Regions from separate parts of the Variovorax sp. R-27 genome, predicted to be linked through region 2. Evidence: riboswitches for the same ligand, from Rfam matches in the RefSeq annotation. Region 2 holds a riboswitch; the other holds the start of a gene.
What was found. A riboswitch is a leader RNA that binds a small molecule or an ion and turns the genes downstream of it on or off. The one in region 2 is predicted to bind thiamine pyrophosphate.

Region 1 (10,783 bases), 3.0 Mb from region 2:
CTTCCGCATCGCGCCCGGCATCAAGGGCATGGTGATGCTGGTGTTCGACCTGCCGTCGTTCCCCTTCGTGTTCAAGGTCATCAAGGACTTCTATCCGCCGCAGAAAGACACCACGCGCGAGCAGATCAAGGGCAAGTACATGCTCGTGAAGCAGCACGACCGCGTGGGCCGCATGGCCGACACGCTGGAGTACAGCGACGTGGGTTTTCCGCTCGATCGCTTCGAGCCCGAGCTGATCGAGGAAATCCGCAAGTTCGCGCCCAGCCAGCTCGAGATCGGCGACCGCGACGGCAACGGGGAAATGGAAGTCGTGGTCAAGCACGTCTACATCGAGCGGCGGATGATCCCGCTCAACATCTACCTGCAGGAAGCCTTCGACACGCTGGCCCACCCCGAGAGCCCGGCGCATGCCAGGCGCGCGAAAGACCAGCTGGAGCACGCGGTGATCGAGTACGGCAACGCCATCAAGGACATGGTCGCAGCCAACATCTTCCCCGGCGACATGCTGTGGAAGAACTTCGGCGTCACGCGCGGCGGCAAGGTCGTGTTCTACGACTACGACGAAATCGAATACGTCACCGACTGCAAGTTCCGCAAGGTGCCCACGCCGCGCAACGAAGAAGACGAGATGAGCGGCGAGGTCTGGTACTCGGTGGGGCCGAAGGACGTGTTTCCCGAAACCTTCGAGCCCTTTTTGCTGGGCAACAAGGACGTGCGCGAAGCCTTCATGGCGCACCACGCCGACTTGCTCGACGCCGCTTTCTGGCAGCACCACAAGGAACGCATCCAGGCCGGGCAGATGCTCGATGTGTTCCCGTACGAAGAATCGCAGCGCTTCCAGCACGAAGGGCACGCGACGCATTTCTGACCGATCGCTTCTTGATTCCGCTTTCACACTTCTGAAGGAGACCTCCATGTCCGAATCCATCGTCATCGTCGGCGCCGCCCGCACCCCCATGGGCAGCTTCCAGGGCGACTTCTCGTCCCTCTCCGCGCACGACCTCGGCGGCGCAGCCATCAAGGCCGCCGTCGAGCGCGCCGGCATCGCGCCCGAGAGCGTGGGCGAAGTGCTGTTCGGCAACTGCCTGATGGCAGGCCAGGGCCAGGCCCCGGCGCGCCAGGCGGCCTACAAGGGCGGCCTGCCCGACAGCGCAGGGGCAGTCACGCTCAGCAAGATGTGCGGATCGGCCATGAAGGCCGCGATGCTCGCGCACGACCTGCTGCTGGCCGGCACGCACGACGTGATGGTGGCCGGCGGTATGGAAAGCATGACCAACGCGCCCTACCTCATGCTCAAGGGCCGCGGCGGCTACCGCATGGGCCACGACCGCATCTTCGACCACATGATGCTCGACGGCCTCGAAGACGCCTACCAGCCGGGCCGCTCGATGGGTACCTTCGGCGAAGACTGCGCGGCCAAGTACAAGTTCACGCGCGAGCAGCAGGATGCGTTTGCCATCGCCAGCGTCGAGCGCGCCAAGAAGGCCACCGACACCGGCCTCTTCAAGGACGAGATCGTGCCCGTCACGGTCAAGGGCCGCGGCGGCGACACCGTCATTTCGATCGACGAAGGCCCGGGCAAGGTCAAGCTCGACAAGATTCCCACGCTGAAGCCCGCGTTCAAGAAAGAAAACGGCACTATCACCGCCGCATCGAGCTCGTCGATCAACGACGGTGCGGCCGCGCTGATCATGATGACCGAGTCGCACGCGAAGAAGATCGGCGCCAGGCCCATCGCCCGCATCGTCGGCCACGCCACGCACGCGCAGCAGCCCGAGTGGTTCTCGACCGCGCCCGTCGGTGCCGTCGCCAAGCTGTTCCAGAAGACCGGCTGGAAGGTGAAGGACGTCGACCTGTGGGAAGTGAACGAAGCCTTCGCCGTGGTGCCGATGGCACTGATGCACGAGCTCGACGTGTCGCACGAGATCGTCAACGTGCACGGCGGCGCCTGCGCGCTGGGCCACCCGATCGGCGCCAGCGGCGCTCGAATCATGGTCACGCTGATCCATGCGCTGAAGGCGCGCGGCAAGACGCGCGGCGTGGCGACGCTTTGCATCGGTGGGGGCGAAGGCACCGCGGTGGCACTCGAATTGCTATAAAAACAATGGCCGGGGCGTCCGAGGGATGGGCGTTTGCCGGCTTTTTCATTCAGACACTTCAAACAATGCGTAGAGCAGGAGATTTCATGCGCCCATCCATCCACCGTACCGCCATCGCCGCCGTGCTGGCCACCGCCTTCGTGGCGGGCGCCACCTGGGCCCAGAAGCGCGACAACGTGCTGTTCCAGGCTGCCACCGACGAGCAGCCCGCGGTGATCAAGACGCTGGAAAAGCTGGTCAACATCGAGACCGGCACCGGTGACGCCGAAGGCATCGCCGCCGCCGGCAGCTACCTCGAGGGCGAACTCAAGAACCTGGGCTTCACCGTCACGCGCAGCAAGTCGGCCGGCATCGTGGTGGGCGACAACATCGTGGGCAAGATCAAGGGCCGCGGCGGCAAGAACCTGCTGCTGCTCTCGCACATGGACACCGTGTACCTGAAGGGCATCCTCGCGAAGGCGCCGTTCAAGATCGAAGGCGACAAGGCCTACGGCCCCGGCATTGCCGACGACAAGGGCGGCAACGCCGTCATCCTGCACACGCTCAAGCTGCTGAAGGACTACGGCGTGCGCGACTACGGCACCATCACCGTGCTGTTCAACACTGATGAAGAAAAAGGCTCCTTCGGCTCGCGCGACCTGATCCAGGAAGAAGCCAAGCTGGCCGACTACGTGCTCTCCTTCGAGCCCACCAGCGCCGGCGACGAGAAGCTCTCGCTCGGTACCTCGGGCATCGCCTATGTGCAGGTCAACATCACCGGCAAGGCCTCGCATGCGGGCGCGGCGCCCGAGCTGGGCGTGAACGCGCTGGTCGAGGCTTCCGACCTCGTGCTGCGCACCATGAGCATCGACGACAAGTCGAAGAACCTGCGCTTCAACTGGACCATTGCCAAGGCCGGCAACGTGTCGAACATCATTCCCGCCAGCGCCACGCTGAATGCCGACGTGCGCTATGCGCGCAACGAAGACTTCGATGCCGCGATGAAGACGCTGGAAGAACGCGCGCAGCAGAAGAAACTGCCCGAGGCCGACGTCAAGGTGATCGTCACGCGCGGCCGCCCGGCCTTCAATGCCGGCGAAGGCGGCAAGAAGCTGGTCGACAAGGCCGTGGGCTACTACAAGGAAGCCGGCGGCACGCTGGGCGTGGAAGAGCGCACCGGCGGCGGCACCGACGCAGCCTATGCGGCGCTCTCGGGCAAGCCCGTGATCGAGAGCCTGGGCCTGCCGGGCTTCGGCTACCACAGCGACAAGGCCGAGTACGTGGACATCAGCGCCATTCCGCGCCGCCTGTACATGGCCGCTCGCCTGATCATGGATCTGGGCGCCGGCAAGTAAGCACGAACAGAAGAAAAGACAGGAGACAACGCCATGCTGCTCAGCACCGACCAGGAAGCCATCCGCGACGCGGTGCGCGATTTCTCGCAAGCCGAACTCTGGCCCAACGCGCCCAAGTGGGACCGCGAGCACAGCTTTCCGAAGGAGGCCCACCAGGGCCTCGCGGCGCTGGGCGCCTACGGCATCTGCGTGCCCGAAGAGAACGGCGGCGCCGGCCTCGACTACCTCACTCTCGCGCTGGTGCTGGAGGAAATCGCGGCCGGCGACGGCGGCACCAGCACCGCCATCAGCGTGACCAACTGCCCGGTCAACGCCATCCTCATGCGCTACGGCAACGCGCAGCAGAAGAAGCAGTGGCTCGAACCGCTGGCGCAGGGCCAGATGCTCGGCGCCTTCTGTCTCACCGAGCCGCAGGCAGGCAGCGATGCCTCGAGCCTGCGCACCACGGCGCGCAAGGACGGCGACGCCTACGTGATCGACGGTGTGAAGCAGTTCATCACCAGCGGCAAGAACGGCCAGGTGGCCATCGTCATCGCGGTAACGGACAAGGGCGCGGGCAAGCGCGGCATGAGCGCGTTCATCGTGCCGACCGATGCGGCGGGCTACAACGTCGCGCGCCTCGAAGACAAGCTGGGCCAGCACAGCAGCGACACAGCGCAGATCAACTTCGACGGCTGCCGCATCCCGCGCGAGAACCTGATCGGCGCGGAAGGCGAGGGCTACAAGATCGCGCTCGGCGCGCTCGAAGGCGGCCGCATCGGCATTGCCGCGCAGAGCGTGGGCATGGCACGCAGCGCCTTCGACGTGGCGCTGGCCTATGCCAAGGAACGCCAGGCCTTTGGCGGCTCGATCTTCGAGCAGCAGGCCGTGGGCTTTCGCCTGGCCGAATGCGCGACGCAGATCGAGGCCGCGCGCCAGTTGATCTGGCATGCCGCGAGCCTGCGCGACGCCGGCTTGCCCTGCCTGAAGGAAGCCGCCATGGCCAAGCTGTTCGCCAGCGAGATGGCCGAGCGCGTGTGCAGCGCGGCCATCCAGACGCTGGGCGGCTACGGCTACGTGAACGACTTTCCGCTGGAGCGCATCTACCGCGACGTGCGCGTGTGCCAGATCTATGAAGGCACTTCGGACATACAGAAGCTGCTGATTCAACGCGCGCTGGCGTGAGCGACATGCGGCCGGGGCGGGTGATGTTCCGGTAGCGCCGCAACCCCCACCCGTCTGTCATCGGTTTGGATGACAGACAGATACGCGCAGCAGGCGCAGCATGGTGGCCTCTTTGTCGGAGGTCTTTGCCATGTCCATCTTCAGAACCGCTTCCCCCGCATTGGCACTCCTGTGCATCGGTGCCGTGGCCCTGCCGGCGCGCGCGCAGCTCGCAGCCCCTGATATTTCCACTCTGAGCGCGACCGAAGCCGTGCAGCAACTGTGCGCCGGCACCGTCACCAGCGAGCAGTTGGTGACGGCGTATCTCGCCCAAGCCAGGGCCAAAGCCAACCTCAACGCCTTCATCACGCTAGACGAAGCCGGCGCGCTGAAGGCCGCGCGCGCCGCCGATGCACTGCGCAAGCGCGGTGGCGCCTGCAAGCCGCTGGCCGGCCTGCCGGTGGCCATCAAGGACAACATCCAGGTGCAGGGCCTGCCCGCGACGGCCGGCACACCCGCGCTCAAGGGCTTCGTGCCCTCCGCCGACGCCCCGGTGGTGGCCAGGCTGCGTGCGGCCGGTGCGGTGGTGCTCGGCAAGACGAACATGCACGAACTGGCCTTCGGTGTCACCGGCTACAACCCCGCGTTCCAGACCGGCCCCGAGGTGGGCGTGCGCAATGCCTACGACGCGACGCGCATCGCGGGCGGCTCGTCGTCGGGCAACGGCACCGCGCTGGGTGCGCGCATGGCGCCGGCCGCGCTGGGCACCGACACGGGCGGGTCGGTGCGCATTCCGTGTGCGTTCAACGGCTGTGCGTCGCTGCGTCCGACAGTGGGGCGCTATCCGCAGCAGGGCATTGCGCCGATCTCGCACACGCGCGACACGGCGGGGCCGATGGCGCAATCGATGGCCGACGTGGCGCTGCTCGACGGCGTCATCGCGGGCGGCAAGCCGCTCAAGCCTGCCGACTTGAAGCGCCTGCGCCTTGGCGTGGTGCCGGCCATGCAGGCCAATCTCGACGCCGACACGCGCGCCGCCACCGATGCCGCGTTTGCGAAACTGCGCGCGGCCGGCGTCACGCTGGTCGATGTGGAGATGCCGAAGCTGATGGAGCTCAACGGCGCGGTCGGCTTTCCGCTGGCGCTCTACGAGGCGCACGACGACATGGTGACCTACCTCGCGAAGTACCGCACGGGCATCGACATTGCGCAGCTCACGGCCGGCATCGCCAGCCCCGACGTCAAGGGCACCTTCGAGACCTTCGTCATCCCGCGCAAGCTGCCCGCAGCCAGTGGCGTGGTCGATGCGAAGCCGGTCTACGAGAACGCGATGCGCGTCGCGCGCCCCGCTCTGCAGAAGCTCTACCGCGACACCTTCGCGAAGAACAGGCTCGACGCACTGGTGTTCCCGACGGTGCCGCGCGTGGCACTGGCCGCGGGGGCCGAAGCCAGCAGCCCCAAGAACTTCGACTCGCTGATCCAGAACACCGACCCGGGCAGCAACGCCGGCATACCGGGCGTGCAGTTGCCATCGGGCCTCGGCGCAACCAGCGGCCTGCCCGTGGGCCTGGAGCTGGACGGCTCTGCCGGCAGCGACCGCAAGCTGCTGGCCGTGGGCATGGCGGTGGAGCAGGTGCTCGGCCGGCTGCCGGCGCCTAAGTGAGCGCGAGCGGCATGGCCCAGCCTGCGAGCGCCGAGCGGCGCTCGATGCCCAGCTTGTCGAAGATGCGCCGCAGGTAGGTGCGCACGGTGGGCACGCCCACCGCGAGGCGCCGCGCGATCTCCTTGTCGGTGAGCCCTTCGCGCACGCAGCGGGCCACTTCCTGCTCGCGCACGCTCAGCAAGGCCCACGCGGCTTCGCGCGCCCCGGACGCCGGAGCAGTCGCGCGCTGCGCCCGTTGCAGGGCGCCCGCGAACGCCGGCTCGATCAGGTCGAGCAACGCCTTCTCGTGATCGCCGAAATCGCTGCGCCCCTTGCGGCGCCAGATGCGCAGGTCTCCCAGCGCGCGTTCGCCCTCGAAGGCATGCAGGTTCATGCCCCAGTGCAGCCCGTCGCGCGCGAGAAAGTCGTTGAAGAAGGCGGTGCGCATCAGCTCGCGCTGCGGCATCACTTCGGTCACGCGTGTGGCGCGGCGCCGCGACTGCAGCACGAATGTGATCGGGTCGTGGTGCTGGTGCCACTGCGCATAGCTGTCGAGATTCGCGGGGTCCATGTGCAGCGCCACGCGCGCGCCGAAGCTGCCGCTGGCGGCGTCCCACACGAACGAGGCGAACTGGTCCGCATGCAGCAGGTCGAGCAGCGCCCAGCCCAGGCGCTCGCGGATCTCCTGCTCGCCGCGGTCTTCCGCCAGCAGCGTGAAAACGCCGCGCAGTGCGTGCTGTTCAGAGCCTGTGAGGTACATACATCGCCGACTTTCTCGAGGGAGCCGTTGTAACGCTAACGTTTAGCAAGCGCCGCGCCAAGGGTGGATGCCCGCAGGGGATGCGCTCTGGCAGGCAATGCGCGCAGAATCGAAAGCCGGTTTCTTCGCCCATGCAGTCGTCTTCCTCCAGCTCCAGCCGCCCCCCTTTTCCGGGGCAAATGCTGCGCCGCCTGCGCGACTACTGGGTCGAGTCGCCCAACCCCAATCCACTGGTCGACCAGAGCCTCGCGCGGGCCTACGTGGACGACACCTACGACACACCGCTGATGGCAGCCACCGTCGCGGCCATCTTCTGGATTACTTTTCTCGTACTCACGCGCAACCCCGGTGCGATGGTGTGGGGCCTGCTGGTGCACACCTCGCAGTGGCAGCGGCACCGCCACCTTCGCCGCGTGGATCCGGCCAGCATCGACGTGGCCACGGCAGTGCGCACGCGCCGGCGGCTGGAGGTGCGCATGCTGGTGCCGGGGCTGATCTGGGGGCTGGCGCCGTGGCTCTTCTTTCCGCACGACAACCTCACGCTGATTTTGCTGATGTATTTCTTCATCAGCGGTGTATCGAGCGTCGTCATCGCGGCGCTCGCGCAGTGGTGGCTGGCCGCGCTGTGCTTCAGCGTGCCGATGTTCCTCGGCATGGCGCTGCGGCTGGTGGTGGAGCCGGGCAGCGTGACCATCCTCATGGGCTGCCTGGTGGTCTCGCAGATGTTTGCCGCGCTGTACTACGCGCGCAAGCAGAACCGGCTGATCGTGCGTTCCATCGAGCACGGCTTCGAGAACGCGCGTCTGGCCGATGCGCTCGCGCGCCAGCTCGACCACGTGGCGCAGCTCGCGGCGCAGCGCGCGCGCATCTTCGCGGCAGCCAACCACGACCTGCGCCAGCCGATGCATGCGCTGGCGATCTTCGTCGACGCGCTCAACACCCGCAGCGCGCCGAGCGCCGACAACCTGCGCTTCATGCGCGACAGCGTCGATGCATTGCGCGCTTCGGTCGATGCCCTGCTCGACATCGCGCAGCTCGACGGCGGCGTGGCCCCGGTGCGGCTGGAGCCCCTGCACCTGGACCCGATCTTCGAGGCGCTGAACGGCCGCTTCGCCGCGCTGGCCGATGCCAAGGGGCTCGATCTGCGCGTTCGCCCGACCGAGGCCGTCGTGCGCGCCGATGCGCGCATGCTCGCGCGGCTGCTCGGCAACTTGGTGGACAACGCCATCAAGTACACGCCGGCGGGCACCGTCTTCGTCTTCGCGCGGCGGCTGCAGCGCCCGCCCAGCGGTGTGCCCGCGTGGCGCATCGAGGTGCGCGACTCGGGCGTGGGCATCGAGGCGCAGCACCAGACGCATGTGTTCGAGGAGTTCTTCCAGGTCGACAACCCGGGCCGCGACCGCAGCCGCGGCCTCGGGCTGGGCCTGTCGCTGGTGGCGAGCATGGCGCACGTGATGGGTTCGCGCATCGAGGTGCGCACCGCGCCGGGCCGCGGCAGCACCTTCTCGCTGGTACTGGAAGAGGCGGCCGCGCCGCCGGGATCCGAGGTACAGGCCGGCGAGGCGCTGCCGGAGCCTGTCGGCAATGCACCGCTGGCGCCGATCCGCATCCTCGTGCTCGACGACGAGCAGCCCGTGCGCGAAGCCATGCGTTCGCTGCTCGTCGGCTGGGGCCACGAGGTTGCGGTGGCCGCAAACCCGCGCGAGGCGCTGCAGCACGGCGGCATGTTCGACCTGATGCTGAGCGACCTGCGCCTGGGCAGCGGCCTCTCGGGCCTGGCCGCCGCGCAAGCCCTGCAGGCGGTCGGCAAGGCGCGCAACGTCGTCATCCTCACCGGCGAAACCGCGCATGCGACGCGGGCCGAGGTCGAGCGCGCGGGCTATGCGCTGATCTACAAGCCGGCGGGCGCGCAGGCCCTGCAGGAAGCCATTGCCGCAAGCCGGCCTGCCTAGCCTCGGGGCTTGCCCTGTCCGCGCCCGGCCCGCAAGGTGTTCCAATAGCGGTCTTCATGAGCGCCAACGATCCCACCACCGGACCTTGCCCCTGCGGCCGTACAGACCGCCGCGACAAGCCCATCGGCTACGCCCTGTGCTGTGGCCGCTATCTCGACGATTTCGGGAACACGCCCGCGCCCGACGCCGAATCGCTGATGCGTTCGCGCTATTCGGCCTTCGTGCTGGAGCGCGGCGAATACCTGCTCGCCACCTGGCACGCGTCGAAGCGGCCGGCCTCGATCGAGTTCGAGCCGGGCGTCAAGTGGCTGGGGCTGGACATCCGCTCGCGCTCGGTGCTCGACGCGGACCATGCCGAAATCGAGTTCGTCGCGCGTCAGCGCAGCGCGGCCACGGGTGCCGCCACGCGCCTGCACGAGCGCAGCCGCTTCGTGCGCGAAGGCGACCGCTGGTACTACCTGGACGGCGACCTGCAAGTACCCCTGGGTTGACGCACCGGGCCGAGGCCCGCACAATCGGCCCCGCTCCGGGGTGCACGCATGTGGCGTGCTGAGATGGCAAAGCAGCCGACCCGCGAACTTGATCCGGGTCATACCGGCGTAAGAAGAGCTGCACTCCCTGACTTCGGTCCGTCACTCCCCCTTCCGTGACGGGCTTCCCGAAGCCCACCGAGCGATTGCGGAGCACCCTTTCCTCAACAAGGAGTGCCTCCGATGAATGCCCCCGACAAGTTCACCACGCTGCTTTCGCTGACGCGCGAGCCTTTTCCCGCGTCGCACAAGTGCGTCATTCCGGGCAGCCGGCCCGACCTGTTCGTGCCCGTGCGCGACGTTGCGCTGACCAACGGCGAGACCGTGTCGCTCTACGACACCTCGGGCCCGTACACAGACCCGAAGGTCGAGATCGACGTGCGCCGCGGCCTGCCCGACGTGCGCGGCGCCTGGGTGCTGGAGCGCAACGACACCGAAAGTTACGAAGGCCGCACGCATCACGCGCTTGACGACGGCGCCAAGAACGAAGACCGCGACGCGCAACGCCTGGCCGAACTGCGCGCCGGCGCCTCGGCACTGCAGCGCACGCCGCGCCGCGCGAAGTCGGGCGCCAACGTCACGCAGATGCACTACGCGCGCCGCGGCATCGTCACGCCCGAAATGGAGTACGTGGCCTTGCGCGAGAACGGCAAGCGCGAGTGGATGGCCGAGTACCTCGCCAACGAAGAGCGCGCCAGGCGCGTGATGGGCAACCCGATGGGCGCGACCATTCCGCGCATCATCACGCCCGAGTTCGTGCGCGACGAAGTGGCCCGCGGCCGCGCGATCATTCCCGCGAACATCAACCACCCCGAAGTCGAGCCGATGGCCATCGGCCGCAACTTCAAGGTGAAGATCAACGCCAACATCGGCAACTCGGCCGTCACCTCGAGCATCGAGGAAGAGGTCGAGAAGCTGGTGTGGGCCATTCGCTGGGGCGCCGACAACGTGATGGACCTGTCGACCGGCAAGAACATCCACACCACGCGCGACTGGATCGTGCGCAACTCGCCGGTGCCCATCGGCACGGTGCCCATCTACCAGGCGCTCGAGAAGGTGGGCGGCGTGGCCGAAGACCTGACCTGGGAGATCTATCGCGACACGCTGATCGAGCAGGCGGAGCAGGGCGTCGACTACTTCACCATCCACGCCGGGCTGCGCCTGCCGTTCATCCACCTCACGGCCGACCGCATGACGGGCATCGTGTCGCGCGGCGGATCGATCATGGCCAAGTGGTGCATCGCGCACCACAAGGAGAGCTTTCTCTACACGCACTTCGAAGACATCTGCGACATCATGAAGGCCTACGACGTGAGCTTCTCG
Region 2 (10,783 bases):
CGACCTGCGACTCGACACCCTTGCCCCAGCTTGCATAGGCCAGCAGCCCCGGCTGGATGGTGTAGCTCGCCGCGATCCACGGCGTGGTCACGTCCTGCTTGTACCCGGTCGGGCTCGAGCCGTCGTTGCCGATGCTGCTGCGGTCGAGCCGCGTGTGGCGCACGCCGAGCCAGGTGGTGAAGCGATCGTTCCAGCGGATCGCGTCCTGCACCGACAGTTCGGTCGAGCGCTCGTCGCGGTTGGTCTGCGGCGTGGTGGCGTCCGGGCTCGCCGGCACCACGGCTGTGCCCCAGATGTTGCCGGTGCCCGCGTAGTTGTAGGCCTGGTTGTCGAAGCGGTTGCGCACGCGGCTTTGCAGCAGCCCGAAGCCGAGCTCGTGCCGCACGCTGCCCGTCATCACATTGCCCTTGAGGTTGAGGCTGCCCGCCGTCTGCGTGCGGCGCTCGTTGTCGCTGCGGAAGTCGTAGACGTCGAAGGTGCCGTCCGAGCAATACCGGTCGTAGTTGCCTTCGGCGCTGCAGCCGAAGGCGTAGGCCAGCCGGTCGTCGCTCTTCAGCCGCTGCTGGCCGATCTGCGCGCTCCAGCGCCAGTCGGCATTCAGAGCCTGGCTGAAGCGCACCGTGCCCGTCAGCGCCTTGAACACCGAGGGCTGCGACCACGGCTGGTTGTTGAGGTTGATGCGCGGGTCGACCGGTGCCGGCAGCACGTTGCCCAGCAGGCTGTAGCCATTCTGGCTCGGCTGCGTCTTGCGGCTTTGCTCGATCTCGAACTCCAGCACTGAGTCGCGCGTGATGCGCCAGTCGGCCGCGAGCGAGAACAGGTTGCGGTTGCCGTCGAGGTTGTGCGTCAGCGGCTTGAGGTTTTCGCTCGCCACGTTGAGTCGGTAGCCGAACTGGCGGTCTTCACCGAAGCGCCCGCCGAGGTCGAGCGCGCCGAGCACGCTGCCACGGCTCGTGGTCTCGATGCGCACCGTGCGCAGGTCCTGCTCGGTGGGCCGCTTCACGACGTAGTTGACCAGCCCGCCCGGCGCGCTGGTGCCGGCCTGGATGCCGCTGGTGCCGCGCAAGATTTCGACGCGCTCCTTGTTGTCGAGCGGAATCGATGTCTCGGCGCTGATCGGCAGGCCTTCGCGCCGGTAGTTGAAGCGGTTGTCCAGCACGAAGCCGCGCACCGTGAGGTAGTCCCAGTAGCCCGCGGAGTTGTAGGCGTCTGTGACCGAGGCGTCGAACTGCGTGAGGTCGGCGAGCCGGCGTGCGCCGCTGTCGCGCAGCTGCTTGCTGTCGATCACCGTAGCCGAGATCGGCAGCTCGCGCAGCGGCACGTCGCCAAAGCCGCTGACGTCGGCTTGCGGCGCTGCGGCCGCGTCGTTGACGGTGACTTCAGGCAGCGCGGCCTGTTGCGCGTTGGCGCTCCAGGCCGTGGCAAGAAGGGCGGCGGCGATGGCGCACGAGAGAGGCGAGAGGGTATGTTGCTTCATTCTGTTCAGTTGCTGACCGTGGCGGCGCTCATGGCTGCCATCCATTGCGCGGCCGTGGCCTCGGGGTCTTCGGCCGCGACCAGCGCGCGCACCACGGCGACGGAGCCGACGCCGGTGGCCAGCACCTCGGGCAGCCGCACGGCATCGATGCCGCCGATGCCGACCTGCGGATAGCCGCGCAGCAGGCGTGCATAGGCGCCGAGCCGGGCCGCGCCCTGCGGCGCGGTGGCCATCTTCTTGAGCGTGGTCGGGTACACCGCGCCCATCGCGATGTAGCTCGGGCTCACCTTGTCGGCGCGCACCATCTCGGCATAGCCGTGCGTGCTGACGCCCAGCCGCAGGCCCGAAGCGCGCAGTTGCGCCAGTTCGTCGGGCGAGAGCGCGTCCAGGTCTTCCTGGCCGAGGTGGATGCCGTAGGCGCCGGCCGCGGTGGCGACCTGCCAGTGGTCGTTGATGAAGAGCAGCGCGCCGGTGCCTTGCACCGCTTCGACGGCCGCCTGCACTTCGCGCTCGATGGCAGCAGCATCGTCGGACTTGAAGCGCAGCTGCACCGTCGGTACTCCTGCACGCGCCATGCGGCCGACCCATTGCGCGTCGGGCAGCACGGCATACAGGCCGAGCCGTTCGGGGCAGGTCGGAAATGCGTCATCGCGCGCGGTGGGTGGAAACGGCCGCATGCCGAAGTCTTCGGGCGCGTCGGGCCACAGCGTGGCGTCGAAGTTGCTCAGGCGTTGTGTCTGTGCGCGCCAGGCATGGGCCAGGCATTCGGCATCGATCTCGATGAAGCCGAGGGCCGTGCAGGCCTGCTTGGCGCCGCGGTAGACCGGATCGTCCGAAGAGAAGTTCGGTGCACTGATGGGCGCGGATGTAATGGCACCAAAGCGCAGCCCGTGGGCCGCGACAATGGCGTGCGCGATGGCGCGGGCGTCGCTCGCGGTGCTCATGGTGCGTGATGCCAGAAGGGCGTGCCGAGTACGGGCGTGCTCGGCTGGGCGGCGTCTTGCGCTGCCATGGCGCCGGCGCGATATGCGGTGCGGCCAGCCTGCACCGCGTCGGCGAAAGCGCCCGCCATCGCGACCGGGTCTTGCGCCAGCGCAACGGCTGTGTTGAGCAGCACGCCGTCGTAGCCCCATTCCATCACCTGGCAGGCATGCGACGGCAGCCCCAGGCCCGCGTCGACCAGCATCGGCACCTTCAGCCGATCGCGCAGCACCTGCAGCGCATAGGGGTTGACCGGCCCGCGGCCGGTGCCGATGGGTGCGGCCCATGGCATCACCGCCTGGCAGCCGACATCGACCAGTCGCTGGCACAGCACCAGGTCTTCGGTGCAATAGGGCAGCACCTTGAAGCCGTCGCGGATCAGCTGCGAGGCCGCATCGACGAGGTTCAGCGTGTCGGGCTGCAGCGTGTAGTCGTCGCCGATCAGCTCGAGCTTGATCCACGGCGTGTCGAACAGCTCGCGCGCCATCTGCGCGGTGGCGATCACTTCCTGCACGCTGTGGCAGCCGGCGGTGTTGGGCAGCACCGGCACGTCGAGCTTGCGCAGCAACTCCCAGAAGCCGTTGCCAAGGTCGCTGTTGCCCGAGCCCTGGCTGGCAGTCTGGCGGCGCAGCGATGCGGTCAACATCGCTGGCCTTGCGCGCTTCACGGCGGCTTCGAGCAAGTCGGGCGAGGGGTAGCGCGCAGTGCCGAGCAGCAGGCGGCTCTGGAAGGTTTCGCCGTAGAGCACCAGTGGGTCGTTCGTGGTCGTCATGTTCTTTGTCTCCATCATTCAGCCGCCCGTCACGGGGCGGATCACTTCGATGCGGTCGTCGGACTGCAGTGCGCGCGCGGCATACGCCGAACGCGGCACGAACTCGCGGTTCACGGCCACCGCGAAAGGCGGCGTGGCGTTCAGTGCGGCCAGCGCATCGGTGAGCGTGGCGTGGTCGGGCAGCACGAAAGGCTTGTCGTTGATCAGGATGTTCATGTGTCGGAGATCTCCATGCCGAAGCTCCTTGCGAGGGCCGAGTGGCCGTGCGCGAGCAGCTCCATCGCGGCGTCGAGCAGCGCGGGCGCGATCATGAAACCGTGGCGGTACAGGCCGTTGATCTGCAGCACGCGCGGCTGCGGCTGGCGGATGGCGGGCAGGTTGTCGGGCAGCGTGGGGCGGCACTGCGTGGCGATCTCGACGATGCGCGCTTCGGCGAAGCCGCTGTGCACGGCATAGGCGGCGCTCAGCAGTTCGAGCGTTGAGCGCACGCTGGCGGGCGACATGTCTTCGGACTCGATCTCGGTCGCGCCGATCACGAACAGGTTGCCGGGCTTGGGCGCGATGTAGAGCGGGTAGCGCGGATGCACGAGGCGGGTGGGGCGTTGCAGGCTCACTTCGGGCGCATGGACGCGGATTACTTCGCCGCGCACGCCGCGCAGCGCGCTCCACTGGGGCTTGGCGCCGAGGCCGCGGCAGTCGATCACCCAGTCGGGCTGGCCTGTCGTGCCGGGTGAAAAATCAGACGGTGCGCGTGGCGATTGCCAGTGCAGCGTGACACGAGGGCTGGCCTGCAGCGTCGCGAGCAGCGAGGCCAGCAGCGCACGGTTGTCGAGCTGGCCTTCGCCGGGCAGGAACAGGCCCTGCGCAAAGCGCTGGCCCAGTGAAGGTTCCAGCGCTGTGATGGCCGGGCCGTCGAGCGTCTGCATTGGCGCGAGTTCGGGCACCTGCGCGCCGGTGCGGGCGAGCACGCGTGCAAGCCGCGCGGCTTCGGCGCTGTCCTGCCGGTGCCAGAGCACCAGCGTGCCCTCGCGCTGGAAAAAAACGGGCTGCGCCAGCAAGGCCAGCAGTTCGGGCCAGCGCGAGAGCGCGTGCTGCCCCATGCGCACGACCGACACCGGCGCCACGGCCGATTCGGCAAGCGGCGCGAGCATTGCCGCGGCCACGCGTGCGGCTGCGCCTTCGGCATCGGGACTGCCAGCTTCGAGCACATCGACCTTGCAGCCAGCCTGCGCGAGCGTTGCCGCCAGCAGGCGGCCCATGAGGCCCGCGCCGAGGATGGCGGCCGATTGAAAAGGAAGGCTCACAGCCGTGCTCCTTCGCATTGCCGATACCGCCGATAATTTTCGGCATGACCCAAGGACCCACCCAGCGCTACGCACGCGTGCTTTCCATCGCCGGCTCCGACAGCGGCGGCGGCGCCGGCATCCAGGCCGATCTCAAGACCTTCGCGGCCCTTGGCTGCTACGGCATGACGGCCATCACCGCGCTCACCGCGCAGAACACGCTCGGCGTATCGGGCATCCACGGTGTGCCGCCCGATTTCCTCAAGGCGCAGATCCAGGCCGTGGTGGAAGACATCGGCGTCGATGCCGTCAAGCTCGGCATGCTGCATGCGCCCGAGGTGGTCGAGGTGGTGGCCTGGGCCATCGACCGCTACCAGCTGAAGAACGTGGTGCTCGACCCCGTGATGGTCGCCACCAGCGGCGACCGCCTGATCGCCGCCGAGACGGTGCAGGTGCTGGTGCGCGAACTGTTCCCGCGCGCCGTGGTCGTCACGCCCAATCTCGACGAGGCGGCCTTGCTGATCGGCCATGCCATCGATGGCGTCGATGCGCTCGATGACGCGGCAAACGAGTTGCTCGCGCTCGGCGCGAAGGCAGTGCTGCTCAAGGGCGGCCATCTGCCGGGCGATGAGGTGGTCGACGTGCTGCTGCAATCCGGCGGTGAGCGCAGGCGCCTGGCTTCCAGGCGCATTGCCAGCCGCAACCTGCACGGCACGGGATGCACGCTGTCGTCCGCCATTGCCGCGCACCTTGCGTTGGGTGCGGCGCTGCCCGAGGCGGTCGAGCGGGCACGCGCCTACATCCTCGGCGCGATGGCTGCCGGTGCGGATGTGAAGATCGGCGCGGGTCATGGCCCCCTCAACCACGGCTTTGCGCCAGTGCCGACGCACCGCCTGCCGTTGTCAGCTTCGGCCGGCTGAGCCAGGCCAGCACGAAGGTCGCCGCCAGCGTTGGCAGGGCAGAGCCGAACTGCGGCGCCCACTTGGCCAGCGCGTGATACGCCGCGATGCCCGCGATCCAGATCAGCGCCGCGCCGAAGTCGATCTGGCGCGTACCGGCCAGTGATACCGACTGGCCGCTGCCCAGCCGCCCGATGATCACGCCGTACAGCGGCACGAACACCGAGCTCAGAAGCAGCAGGAAGGGCTCCAGCGTGTGCATCGGCAGCACCAGCGCCAATGCGATGCACAGCGCGGCCAGCAGCAGGCCCCAGCGCTTCACGCTCCATCGCGGCAGCAGGCTGTGCGTGGAGACCGAGCCCGAATAGACATCGCCGTACGCGTTGTCGAGCTCGTCGATCAGGATCAGGCCCAGCGCCACCAGTCCGCCTTGCGCCAGCAGCAGCGCGGTGACGAGGCTCACGCCGGGCTCGGCCACGCTCACCACCATCACGCCCAATGCGTAGCACCAGATGTTCGCCAGCGCATAGCCGATCCAGGTGCCGCTGAACGCGCTGCCCAGGCCGCCCTTGCCGGGTGCACTGCGTTTGCCGTGTCGCGCGTAGTCGGCCACCAGCGGCAGCCACGACACCGGCATCGCAATCACGAGATCGAGCGCGCTGAACATGCCCATCGTGCCGTCGCCCGGACGTGCCCAGAAGGCATCCAGGCCCTTGGCTTGCAGCCGTGTCGCGAATTGCCATGTGAGCCAGAGCAGCGACAGCACCACCAGCGGCAAGCCGAAGCGGCTCACGAAGCGCCTCACCAGCTTGACCATCGAGCCCGCGAGCAGCGCCAGCAGCACCGCGCCCCACAGCAGCGTGGTCAGCACGCCGCCCCAGGCGGTGCCCAGCGAGGGGCCGACCACCGACTGGCCGATGGCCTGCGTACCTTCCCGCATGATGACCAGTTCGAAGGTGGTCCAGCCCACCAGCTGCACGATGTTGAGCAGCACCGGCAGCCGGGCGAAGGCGCTTCCGTAGGTGGCGTGCATCAGGCCGGCGCTCGCCAGGCCGCTCTCGCAGCCCAGCCGCGCGGTCCAGGCCAGCAGGCCGGCGCCGACGCAGGAGCCGAGCACGATGGCAATGACCGCATCGCGCGTGCCCACGGCCGGCACGAGGTAGGCGCCGATCTGCATCACCAGCAGGCCCACGCCGAGGCTGAACCAGAGCGAGGCATGGTCGTGCCAGCCGAACACGCGTTGGGACGCGGGCAGCGGCGTCAGCGCCTCGTTCGAGACGGTCGCGTCGTTGTTGTTGTCGTTTGCCATCCATTTGCTCCAGTGCAAAGGTTTGGCAGGTGGGCGGGGCCCGAGCGACACGGCCGTCACGCGAGAGAACGTGAGAGGCCACCGGACCAGCTTCCCTGCGCGAGGATTACCTCAATCAGGTTCAAAGGGACTTTCTCAGCCGGACGGCAAGCCGCCCAACACCCCTAGCAAGTACGCCGCGAGGAACCCACGGCGCGGGCCGGAGTTTATCCCCTGCGGGGAAGCCGCAACAGCATGCGTGCCTTTGCGAGGCAGGGAAAACCCGCAGAGCGTGCACAGGCCACGAGAGAATCGGCGTCCAAAGAAGAACTGCCAATCAAAGAAACGGGAGCGCGCGCCGATAAGCGAGCAGGAACAAGAAATGAAGAAGGACTTGCATGGCAGATAGGGATTTCGCTGGCACCGGCCTACGGCGCTTCAGGGTCGACGTAGGCACCATCATCTGCGCCGTCGCGCTGTTGCAGTCGCTGCTGCTGGTGGCATTCGGCTACTGGGCCGCTGAGAAGCTGGTGTCCAGGGTGGGCACGGCCTCGCACAAGATCAACCATGACCGGGTCGAGGACAACGTGCTCGCCTTCCTCGCCAAGACCGAGGGAGTCATCCGATCGATTGCCGACTCTCCCAGCGTGCACGCCACCGGCGAGGATGGCGAACAGACCGCCGAGATGCTCTGGACCATGCTCGAGCAGACCCCCGAGCTCGACAGCATCAACGTGGCCACCGACGACGGCCACGTCTTGATGGCTGTGCGCTACCCGACCCCGGCTATCCGGCAGGTGTTGCGCGGCCCCGACTTCAGCACCGAAACCTGGCAGTACAAGCGCTCGCCCGACGCCGAGGGCGGCGACGCGAAGCAGCGCTTTGCTACGACGGCCATCACGGCCTATCGCAGCGACTTCGACCCCGAGAAGCGCACCTGGTACCGGGAGGCCATGAAGGCGCATGGACCCGTGTGGACCCAGCCTTTCCTGATGAGCGACTCACAGGAGCTTGCAATCGGCCATTCATTGCCCAGCGCACGTGTCGATGACGAGGGGCACACACGCCGGCTCGTGATCGACGGCAACGTGTCGCTGGGGCATCTGTCGAAGCTCGTGCGCATCTTCGGCGCGCTGGGGACCGGCGAGAGCGCCTTGCTGAGCGCCGACCATCACGTGATCGCGCGCAGCGACCACCCCGACCCGGTGCGCGAACTGGAGTCGCCAGACACCGGCGTGCTTGGTGCCTTGCATGCGCGCATGCTTGCCGCGGGCAAGGCGGGTGGCGCCGACGACATGGCTTTTTCCATCGAGCATGAAGGGCGCAAATACCTCGTGCAGACCTCGCACATCCCGCACACCCGGTGGCAACTCGTCAGCTGGGAGCCCGAAGACCTGCTGCTCGGGGGCCTGCATCGTTCGGTGCTCTGGGCGCTGCTGCTGACGCTGAGTTTTCTCGGCATCGCGCTGTTCATCTCGCTGCGGCTGTCGAAGCTCGTGACCCAGCCGATCGAAAACCTCGCGCTTGTCGCGCGCCGCATCGGGCGGCTGGAGCTAGACAACCTGCCGCTCGAGCCGAGCCGGGTTCTGGAGATCCAGCATCTGAACCAGGCGCTGGACGAATCGGCGCGCAGCCTGCAGGCCTTTCGCAAGTTCGTGCCGGTGGACATCATCCGCCAGCTCGTCGCCGAGGGCCACGCGCTCGCGCCCAGCGGCTCGCCGCGCCGCATCACCGCGATGTTCACCGACGTGGAGGGCTTCACCACCATCTCCGAATCGATGGAAGCCGACGTGCTCGTGAGGCAGCTGACCGAGTACTTCAACCTGGCGGCCGGTATCTTTGCGCGGCATGGCGGCGTGGTCGACAAGTTCATGGGCGACGGCATCATGGTGCTGTGGGGCGCGCCGTCCGACCTGGAGGATGCGGAATACCGGGCCTGCGTCGCGGCGCTCGAACTGCATGCCGAAATGGACGTGCTCAACGGCAAGTGGCGGGGCGAAGGCCTGCACGAGTTCCGCACGCGCGTAGGCATCCACACCGGCCACGTGATCGCGGGCGTGCTCGGGTCGAGCAACCGGCTGTCTTACACCGCCATCGGCGACGCGATCAATGCGGCAAGCCGCATCGAGGGCGCCAACAAGGAACTGGGCACGCGTACGCTGATCTCGCAGACGACATTCGAGGGACTGGGTGGGCGGCTCGCCACCCGCCGCATCGAGGAAACGACCGAGCTGCGCGGCAGGCAGGCGCGCATGGTGCTGTACGAGCTGTTCGGGCCTACGCAGCCCTGACCTTGCGCGCGAACGCCTCCAGCCCGTCGATGGTGATCTGGATGTGTCGCTCGAAGCTGCTGTCGAGCGGCACGGTGGTGCCGTTATCCCAGCGCAGGATGAAGGCTTTGTTGGCCAGTTGCGCCAGGTTGCGCGTGAGCACCGGGTGGTCGAGTGGGCGAATCGTGTGCACGCGCTCGCGCAGCTCCTCGGCCCAGGCCTGGGTGTTGTCCACGGGCAGGGGCGAGAACTCCATCGTCAGGAAGCCCAGCATTGCGGCGACCACGCAGTTGTAGGCCTCCAGCAGCGGCTCGCCCTCGAAGCCGGCCTCGGTCAGCGCCGCCAGCACGCCTTCGACCAGCTCGATCGGCAGGCTGCCGTTCGACACCAGCTGCGCGCCCAGCAGCTGCGCCACGTTCGGGTGGCGCCGCACCGCGGTGCGGCAGCGGCGGAACAGTTCGGTGATCCATGCCTGCCAGTCGAGCTTGCCGGGCGGCGGCGTGACTTCGGCCATGACGGTGGCGGCCACTTCGGCCAGCAGTGCCTCGCGCGTGCTCACGTGCCAGTGCACGGTGGCCGGATAGACATCGAGCCGCGCCGCGACCTCGCGCATGCTGAAGGCGCCCAGGCCGAATTCGTCGATCTGCGCCAGTGCGACTTCGGCGATGCGTTGTTTCGTCAGACCGCCACCGCCGGCGGGGCGGCCGGCCGTACGGGGCTTGGGAGGCGATTTCTTCGTCATGGTTGCGGCCATTGTGCGGCAGCCGGGTTGACTGTATAAACAATATTAATTGAGCACTGACCAATAAACTGCGCCGCAAACGACGATCGCATCACCACCCGAAGGACATCCGCCATGACCCATGCCGCCATCGACCAGGCTCTTGCCGGCGCATACCAGCGCTTCACCGAGAGCAACCCCGCCAGCCGCCATCAGTTCGAGGAGCAGGCGCGCTACATGCCCGGCGCCAACAGCCGTTCGGTGCTGTTCTACGCGCCGTTTCCGCTGACCATTGCCAAGGGAGAGGGGGCTGCGCTGTGGGATGCCGACGGCCACCGCTATGCCGACTTCATCGCCGAGTACACGGCCGGCGTCTACGGCCACTCCGCACCCGAGATCCGTGAAGCCGTCATCGAGGCGATGCAAAGCGGCATCAACCTCACGGGCCACAACCTGCTCGAAGGCCGGCTGGCAAGGCTTATCTGTGAGCGTTTTCCGCAGATCGAGCAGTTGCGCTTCACCAACTCGGGCACTGAGGCGAACCTGATGGCGCTGACTGCCGCGCTGCACTTCACGGGGCGTCGCAAGATCGTGGTGTTTGCGGGCGGCTACCACGGTGGCGTGCTGGGTTTCGGCGCAAAGCCGCTGCCGACGACGGTGCCGTTCGATTTCCTGGTGCTGCCCTACAACGATGCGCAAACGGCGCGCGAGCAGATCGAAAGGCACGGCGCCGAGATCGCCGCCGTTCTGGTCGAGCCGATGCAGGGGGCGAGCGGCTGCATTCCGGGGAGCCTCGACTTCCTGCAGGCGCTGCGCGAATCGGCCACGCGCGTCGGTGCGTTGCTGGTTTTCGACGAGGTGATGACCTCCCGCCTGGCGCCGCACGGGCTGGCGAACAAGCTGGGCATTCGGTCAGACATCACCACACTGGGCAAGTACATCGGCGGCGGCATGTCCTTCGGCGCTTTCGGAGGGCGTGCCGACGTGATGGCGCTGTTCGACCCGCGCACCGGGTCGCTGGCCCACTCGGGTACCTTCAACAACAACGTGCTGACGATGGCCGCCGGTTATGCAGGCCTCACCAAGCTGTTC

Region 1: it holds a riboswitch for thiamine pyrophosphate, as region 2 does, so the genes downstream of both, thiC (phosphomethylpyrimidine synthase ThiC) here and ACN9MV_RS14690 (purine-cytosine permease family protein) in region 2, are expected to answer to the same signal.

Annotation. Positions count from the first base shown of each region.
Region 1 covers NZ_CP183984.1:6,170,288-6,181,070, reverse strand. The annotation lists gene aceK (bifunctional isocitrate dehydrogenase kinase/phosphatase) at 1-868, shown strand, start outside; gene ACN9MV_RS28995 (acetyl-CoA C-acyltransferase) at 915-2,099, shown strand; gene ACN9MV_RS28990 (glutamate carboxypeptidase) at 2,186-3,433, shown strand; gene ACN9MV_RS28985 (acyl-CoA dehydrogenase family protein) at 3,467-4,597, shown strand; gene iaaH (indoleacetamide hydrolase) at 4,728-6,239, shown strand; gene ACN9MV_RS28975 (helix-turn-helix transcriptional regulator) at 6,232-6,978, opposite strand; gene ACN9MV_RS28970 (hybrid sensor histidine kinase/response regulator) at 7,158-8,930, shown strand; gene ACN9MV_RS28965 (YchJ family protein) at 8,987-9,421, shown strand; TPP riboswitch at 9,448-9,553, shown strand; gene thiC (phosphomethylpyrimidine synthase ThiC) at 9,644-10,783, shown strand, end outside.
Region 2 covers NZ_CP183984.1:3,155,774-3,166,556, forward strand. The annotation lists gene ACN9MV_RS14660 (TonB-dependent siderophore receptor) at 1-1,477, opposite strand, end outside; gene ACN9MV_RS14665 (thiamine phosphate synthase) at 1,483-2,421, opposite strand; gene ACN9MV_RS14670 (thiazole synthase) at 2,418-3,230, opposite strand; gene thiS (sulfur carrier protein ThiS) at 3,249-3,446, opposite strand; gene ACN9MV_RS14680 (FAD-dependent oxidoreductase) at 3,443-4,534, opposite strand; gene thiD (bifunctional hydroxymethylpyrimidine kinase/phosphomethylpyrimidine kinase) at 4,579-5,433, shown strand; gene ACN9MV_RS14690 (purine-cytosine permease family protein) at 5,372-6,721, opposite strand; TPP riboswitch at 6,797-6,897, opposite strand; gene ACN9MV_RS14695 (adenylate/guanylate cyclase domain-containing protein) at 7,099-8,991, shown strand; gene ACN9MV_RS14700 (TetR/AcrR family transcriptional regulator) at 8,978-9,712, opposite strand; gene ACN9MV_RS14705 (aspartate aminotransferase family protein) at 9,827-10,783, shown strand, end outside.